2 linked regions of the Euzebya rosea genome follow. The protein of the gene in region 2 interacts with the protein of the main gene of each other region in a pairwise test. Links are inferred from orthologs where the notes say so. Each region holds a gene or a part of one and is shown on either strand. Other genes may lie near its edges.

Region 1 (3,700 bases), on a different replicon or contig from region 2:
ACCAGCAGGTTGAGCTGGTTGGCCTCGCTCAGGTGGGCCTTGTCCTCCACCACCGACGGCATCGAGGCGTCCTTCGCGGACAGGAACACGACGCTGAAGATCTCCACGACGAACGTCAGCGCGAACAGCGCGACGATGTCGTCGGTGACCGCCACGGCCAGGAACAGGCCGAAGCGGGCGATGTCGGTGATGACGATCAGCCGCTTGCGGTCGTACCGGTCGGCGATGACCCCGCCCAGCGGCCCGAAGATGACGTTGGGCAGCAGCCGCATCATCAGCAGCGTGCCGAGCGCGAACAGGCCGGCCTGGGCGTTGGCGCCCTCCAGGGCCGGCACCAGCGCGGTCAGCGCGGCGAACCCGATCCAGTCACCCAGTGCGGAGATGAACGACGAGGCGAACCACAGCCGGTAGTTCCGGTTGGACAGCAGGGCCTTGTAGGCCGACCCCGTCGACGGGGCAGCTGCGTCGTCGGCATCATCATCGTGATGGGGACGATCGAGGAAGGAGGAGGGGTCGCTCGGCATGACGGGGGGCGCCCCTGCGCAGAGGCGTGCGTCCAGCGTAGGTCACCGTCTCCGGACGGTCACTGACCGTACGACCACGGTCGTGGCCGGTGGTCAGCTGGTCGTGGTCGCGCCGGAGGCGCGCGATGTCGTGGCCTACTTCGTCGCCTTCTTGGTGGCCTTCTTGGCCGTCTTCCTGGTGGCCTTCTTGGCCGTCTTCTTGGTCGCCTTCTTCTTCGTGGCCTTCTTCTTGGCTGCCTTCTTCTTGGGCTTCGTGCCCTTGGCGGCCATGCGTTCGCGACGCATCTGCAGCAGCTCGGCAGCGCGTTCGGGCGTCAGGTCCTCGATGGTGTCGCCCTTGCGAAGGGACGCGTTGACCTCTCCGTCGGTGACGTAGGCACCGAAGCGGCCGTTGCGGATCGAGAGGTCGCCGCCGGAGATGGGGTCCTTGGCGCTCATCTCGCGCAGCACCGGGTTGGCGCGCTCGCGGGCGCTCTTCTTCTCCTGCGCCAGTAGCTTGAGCCCCTCGTCGATGGTGATGGTGAACAGCTCGTTCTCGCTGCCCAGCGACCGGGTCTCCTTGCCCCACTTCAGGTAGGGCCCGTAGCGCCCGTTCTGCACCATGATCGGTTCGCCGTCCTCGGGGTGGGGGCCGAGGGAACGCGGCAGGCTCAGCAGCTTCAGCGCGTCGGACAGCTCGATGGTGTCCAGCGACATCGTGGAGAACAACGACCCGGTCCTCTCGGGCTTGCCGTCAGCGGGGTCGCCCAGCTGCACGTACGGGCCGAAGCGGCCGTTGCGAGCCACGACGGGCTTGCCGGTCTCGGGGTCGTCGCCCAGGTAGCGGTCGTCGTTGGGCGCCTCCAGCAGCGCCTGCGCCTTCTCGATCGTCAGCTCGTCCGGCGCCAGGTCGTCGGGGATCGACGCGGTGTCGTCGCCGCGCTGCAGGTAGGGGCCGTACCGCCCGACGCGGGCCACGATCGTCTCGCCGGCCTCGTCCTGGCCCAGCGGGATGGAGTTGATCGAGGCGGCGTCGATCTCGTCCAGCCGGTGGGTGACCATGTCGTGCAGGCCGTCGCGGCCATCACCACCGAAGTAGAAGCCCGACAGCCACGGCACGCGGTCGGCGTTGCCGGCGGCGATCTCGTCGAGGTCGTTCTCCATCCGTGCGGTGAACTCGTAGTCCACGAGGTGGGAGAAGTGCCGCTCCAGCAGCGTCACCACGGCGAAGGCGGTGAAGGACGGCACCAGCGCGCCGGACTTCTTCCACACGTAGCCACGCCCGATGATCGTGGAGATGATCGAGGCGTAGGTCGACGGGCGACCGACGCCCAGGTCCTCCAGCTTCTGGACCAGCTTCGGCTCGTTGTAGCGGGCCGGGGGCTTGGTGGAGTGCCCGTCGGCCGTGACCTCGTCGACCGACAGGACGTCGCCCTCCTCCATGGGGGGCAGAAACGTCTCGCGGTCGGCCAGGGCCTCGTCGGGGTCATCGGAGCCCTCGACGTAGGCCCGCAGGAAGCCCGGGAACGTGATCGTGCGGCCGCTCGCGGAGAAGGTCGCGGTCGCGCCCTGCAGCTGGCCGCTGGTGGCGGTCGCGTCGAGCTTGACCGACACGGTCTGCCCGACCGCGTCGGGCATCTGCGAGGCGATGGTGCGCATCCAGATCAGCTCGTAGAGCTTGCGCTCCTCCGCACCGAGCTCGGACTTGAGCGACTCGGGTGTGCGGAAGGTCTCACCGGCAGGGCGCACGGCCTCGTGCGCTTCCTGGGCGTTCTTGGACTTCTTGGCGTAGATCCGGGGGCTGTCGGGCAGGTAGTCGGGCCCGAACATGTCGGTGATCTGGGTGCGCGCCGCCTGCAGCGCGGTGTCGGAGAGGATCGTGGAGTCGGTCCTCATGTAGGTGATGTAGCCGTTCTCGTACAGCCGCTGCGCCACCTGCATGGTGCGCTGGGTGGAGAACCGCAGCTTGCGGCCGGCCTCCTGCTGCAGGGTGGAGGTGGAGAACGGTGCCGGCGGCTTGCGGCGGTACGGCTTGGTCTCCACCGAGGACACGGTGAAGTCGGTCCCGTCGAGGCCGTCGGCCAGCGCCTCGGCACGGACCTGGTCCAGGCGCTCGACCTCACGGCTGGTCAGGGTCCCGTCCTGGGCAAAGTCGCGTCCGGAGGCGAGCTTCTTGCCGTCCAGGGCCATCATCGTCGCGTCGAACGGGGCGTTGCCCGCCACGGCGTCGTCGGCGTCGGGCTTGCGCAGCTTCGCTGCCAGGTCCCAGTAGTCGGCGGAGACGAACGCCATGCGCTCGCGTTCGCGCTCGACGATCACGCGGGTGGCGACGGACTGGACACGACCGGCGGACAGGCCGGGGTTGACCTTCTTCCACAGCACCGGCGACAGCTCGTAGCCGTACAGCCGGTCGAGGATGCGCCGCGCCTCCTGGGCGTCGACGAGGCGGGTGTCGAGGTCGATGGTGTTGGCGATGGCCTCCTCGATCGCGGCCTTGGTGATCTCGCCGAACACCATGCGCCGGACGGGGACCTTGGGCTTGAGGATCTCCAGGAGGTGCCAGGCGATGGCCTCACCCTCGCGATCCTTGTCCGTTGCGAGGACGAGCTCGTCGGCGTCCTTCATCAGCTTGCGCAGCGTGGAGACCGTCTTCTTCTTGTCGGGGTTGACGACGTAGACGGGCTCGAAGTCGTTCTCGGTGTCCACCCCCATCGACGCCCACGGCTTGCCCTTGTGCTCGGCAGGCACCTCCGCGGCGTTGGCCGGGAGGTCTCGGATGTGACCAACGGAGGACTCGACGACGTAGTCGGAGCCCAGGATTCCGCCGATCTTCTTCGCCTTCGCGGGCGACTCGACGATGACAAGTGATTTGGCCATGAGTGCCTAGAGAGGTATCAGGCCGCGAGCCTCGGCGCATCTTCTGTTGTCAGCGCGCAGGGCTCGGACCCGGTGTGTGGGCGGTCGGAACGGGGGGCAGCACACCGACGTCGAACAGCCGCGGGCGGAACCAGCGATCGTGCAGGGCGAGGGCATAGCGGTCGGTCATGCCGGCCACGAAGTCGGCCACCTGGGTGATCCGGTCGGCGTCCGGATCGGTGTAGGTGTCGGTGATGTGCTCGGGGTGCTCGAGCAGGAACTCCACGAGCTCGGTGACGATCCGCTTGGCCGCCCGGGTGTGGGTCTGCTGGTCGTGGCCC
Region 2 (3,422 bases):
ATCGGACGGACGGCGACCACATGGTCCCCGCCCCGCAGGCGCGCAGCCATGACGGTCGCGGTGATCGCGGCCATGCCGGAGGAGAAGGCGACGGCTGCCTCGGCGTGTTCGAGCCCGGCGATGGCGTCCTCCCACCGGGCGACCGTGGGGTTGTGCAGCCGCTGGTACACGGGGTTGTCGGCGATGCGGGCACCCCCGGCGAGCTGGTCGAGCGACTCGGTTCCCCCGTCGAGGCTGGTCAGGGGGTAGGTGGTGCTGCGGTCCAGCGGCGGGGTGTGCACCCCGAGGGACCGCAGCTGCTCGCGACCGGCGTGCACCGTGCGGGTGAGGACGTGCGTGGCGGCATCGGGTTCGACGTGGCTCATGTATTCCATGATCCTGTGCGATACCGGTACCTGTCCATCGAATAGTTCACGGTATCGTCCTCTCATGCGCGAACTGGATCGAACGGACTTCGACCTGCTGGCCCTTCTGCAGAACGATGCACGGACCCCCAACAAGGAGCTGGCCCGGCGGGTCGGCCTGGCCCCCTCCACGTGCCTGGGGCGGGTACGACACCTGGAGGAGCGCGGCGCCTTCGAGGGATTCCACGCGCGGGTCGACCCGCACGTCCTCGGCGTGGGGCTGCAGGCCCTGGTCGGGGTCAGGCTGACCAAGCACACCCGCGACGTCGTGGAGGCCTTCCAGCAGCACGCCGTCTCCCTCCGGGAGGTCGTCGGGGTCTGGCACGTCTCCGGTGCCCGGGACTTCCTGGTGCACGTCGTGCTGCGCGACGCCGACCACCTGCGGGACTTCGCGATGGACGCCTTCACGTCGTGGGCCCACATCGACAGCATCGAGACGTCGATGGTCTTCAGCCACACCCACCGCACGGCCTGGCCCAACCTCAACGAGTCCTGATCTCCCACGGGTGGCCGTCGGTTGCCGGCGTCCGGGGTCGGGTACCCGTCGGGACGACCACGATCCCCGACCGAACGAACAGGAGCGCCAGATGGACGATCACCTCGATCCCGAACGACCGGCGGACGAGGGCGTCGACGCGACGTATCCCGACGCCGACCAGCAGGAGGGTGTGCACCTCCTGGCCAACCAGGCCGCCGACCGCCTGGCCGACGCGGGGTTCACCCGCGAGCAGGTGTTCGAATGGGCCGCGGCCTACGTCGAGCGAGAGGGCACCGGCACCGTCGACGGCCTCATCGCCTTCATCCGCCAGAAGGAGGCCAACGACACCTGACGCCGGTTCGCAGCGCCGTGGCCTCGAACCGGGCGCAGGGACGCGCCCCGGGACCGACGAGCGACTCGTGCCACCATTCGGCTCGTGTCCAGCCACGAGATCACCGGCCTCGGCCGGCCGCTGACCCTCGAGATCGACCGGATCAAGGGGTCGCGGTTCATCGGCGACGCCGCACCCGCCGGCGACGACGACGCCGCGCTGGCGTTCGTGGCGGCGATCCGCGAACGCGAGCCGTCGGCCACCCATCACTGCTGGGCGTTCAGGCTTGCCGACGGACGCGAGCGGTCCAGTGACGACGGGGAGCCGGGTGGGACGGCCGGCGCCCCGATCCTGCGCCGCATCGGTGGTGCGGACCTGTCCGACGTCGTGGTCGTCGTCACCCGCTACTACGGGGGCACCAAGCTCGGCACCGGCGGCCTGGTGCGCGCCTACGGCGGCTGCGCGGGTGCGGTCCTCGACGCCGCCGAACGGGTGGTGCGTCCACGCGTGGTGGTGTTCGCCGTGGACCACCCCTACGACCTCTCCGGCCCGATCGAGGGGGTGCTGGCCGCCCACGACGCCACCGTGCTGGACGCCGACTACGGGGCGGCCGTCAGCCTGCGGGTCCAGCTGCCGCTGGCGCTGGCCGAGGGGTTCCCCGCCGCCCTCCAGGAGGCCACGGCAGGACGGGTCGAGGCACGCCCGGCCGGGTGAGTGTCGTTCGGTGGGATCGGGGGTCGGTCCACCAGGGGCATGCCCCCCCGGCGGAATCGTGCGCGTCCTGAGGCAAGATGGGAGGCCGACCGGCGGGTGAGGACCGCTGGCCCGCCCTGCATGCCCCCGACTCCTGGATGTTCCGTTGCGCCTGCGATCGTTCCTGACCCTGCTCCTGCTCGTGTCGCTCCTTGCCGCCTGCGGTGGCGACGACCCCGAGGTTGAGGCCACCGGGACCCCCGTCGCCGAGGTCACCACCACGGCACCCGAGCCGACGGAGACGCCGACCGTGAAGCCGACACCCGAGCCGACGGAGGAACCCGGCCCCGTCGCGCCCCTGACCGGTGAGGCGATCACCGACGAGACGTTGTTCGAGCTGCCGGTCGTGGCGGTCAAGATCGACAACGACATCGACGCCCGCCCCCAGGTGGGCCTGGACGCCGCCGACGTCGTCATCGTCGAGCCGATCGAGGGCCTGACGCGCCTCGTGGCGATCCTCCACTCCGACGGCAGCGGCGAGGTCGGACCGGTCCGCAGCGGCCGACGGGTCGACCCGCAGCTGTTCGGGGCGTTCCAGCCGATCTTCGCCTTCTCCGGCGCCGCCGGCCCCAACTACCCGGCGATCGACGGCGGGTTCCCCAACACCGTGGTTAACGACCGCAACCAGGCCGGCTGGCGCCGCGAGGGCACCCGCTCGGCGCCGCACAACCTGTTCATCCCGCTGGAGACCATCCGGGAGCGGTTCCCCGACGCCGCGGGACCCGGCGCCACGCCCGTCTTCGCCTTCGACGAGACCGCGCCTGCGGGCGGCACGGAAACCGACGGGTTCACCGTCGACTACGGCCGGTTCCGTACCCTGAGCGGCTGGACCTGGACCGACGAGGGCTGGGTCCGTTCCCAGGACGGCACGCCGCACCGCTCGGGCGAGCCCGACCGCACCGTCGAGGGCGACCCGATCGTGGCCGACAACGTGGTCGTGCTGACCGTCGAGACCACCGGCAGCCAGGCCGAACCGGTTGTCGTCCTGGGCGAGGGCCCGGCCCGCATCCACCGCGACGGGCAGGTCTTCGAGGGCACCTGGTCCAAGCCCACGGCCGAGGACCAGTACCGCTTCCTCGCCGCCGACGGCACCGAGCTGCCGCTCGCACCCGGGACGACCTGGCTGGAGATCCATCCCGCCAGCGGTACCTACGTCCCGGGCGCGCCCGTCGTCGAGGGCGGCCCGACCGAGGGCTAGCGTCCGGGGTCGGGGGCCCCGTCTGCCGGGGTCCCCGGGCCGGCGCGTCCCGGTCCTCAGTCGAGGACGGAGAACGTGACCCCCGCGTTGGCCGGGAGCCGTCGCAGGAGGCTGTCGCCCAGCGCCGCACCGGGCGTCCAGTGGCCACCGCCGACCGTCGCCTCGCCGGCGGCCAGCGCCAGGGCGGTCTCGCCCAGCATCCGCGACGTGGCGCCGTACCCCGGGTCACGGTCACCCAGCACACGGGTCCGCAGCGTC

The links.
Region 1: the proteins of CUC05_RS20915 (region 2) and topA interact in binary tests that used the Escherichia coli proteins (3 or more experiments, as listed by UniProt). The link is inferred for Euzebya rosea from one-to-one orthologs.

Annotation. Positions count from the first base shown.
Region 1 is NZ_PGDQ01000006.1:173,468-177,167, reverse strand. What follows is about bases 460-3,700. They hold topA (type I DNA topoisomerase), read right to left. Parts: upstream 3,381-3,700; coding sequence 660-3,380; downstream 460-659. Other genes in these bases: CUC05_RS09880 (HD domain-containing protein), read right to left, coding at 3,430-3,700; tmk (dTMP kinase), read right to left, coding at 460-524. Outside these bases: more of tmk, read right to left, coding at 1-459. UniProt on the Escherichia coli protein: Releases the supercoiling and torsional tension of DNA, which is introduced during the DNA replication and transcription, by transiently cleaving and rejoining one strand of the DNA duplex.
Region 2 is NZ_PGDQ01000019.1:2,833-6,254, reverse strand. The notes cover bases 160-3,122. They hold CUC05_RS20915 (IMPACT family protein), read left to right. Parts: upstream 160-1,318; coding sequence 1,319-1,927; downstream 1,928-3,122. Other genes in these bases: CUC05_RS20910 (DUF3048 domain-containing protein), read left to right, coding at 2,073-3,122; CUC05_RS20920 (hypothetical protein), read left to right, coding at 992-1,234; CUC05_RS20925 (Lrp/AsnC family transcriptional regulator), read left to right, coding at 430-900; CUC05_RS20930 (trans-sulfuration enzyme family protein), read right to left, coding at 160-365. Also shown: more of CUC05_RS20930, read right to left, coding at 1-159; more of CUC05_RS20910, read left to right, coding at 3,123-3,164; CUC05_RS20905 (saccharopine dehydrogenase family protein), read right to left, coding at 3,221-3,422.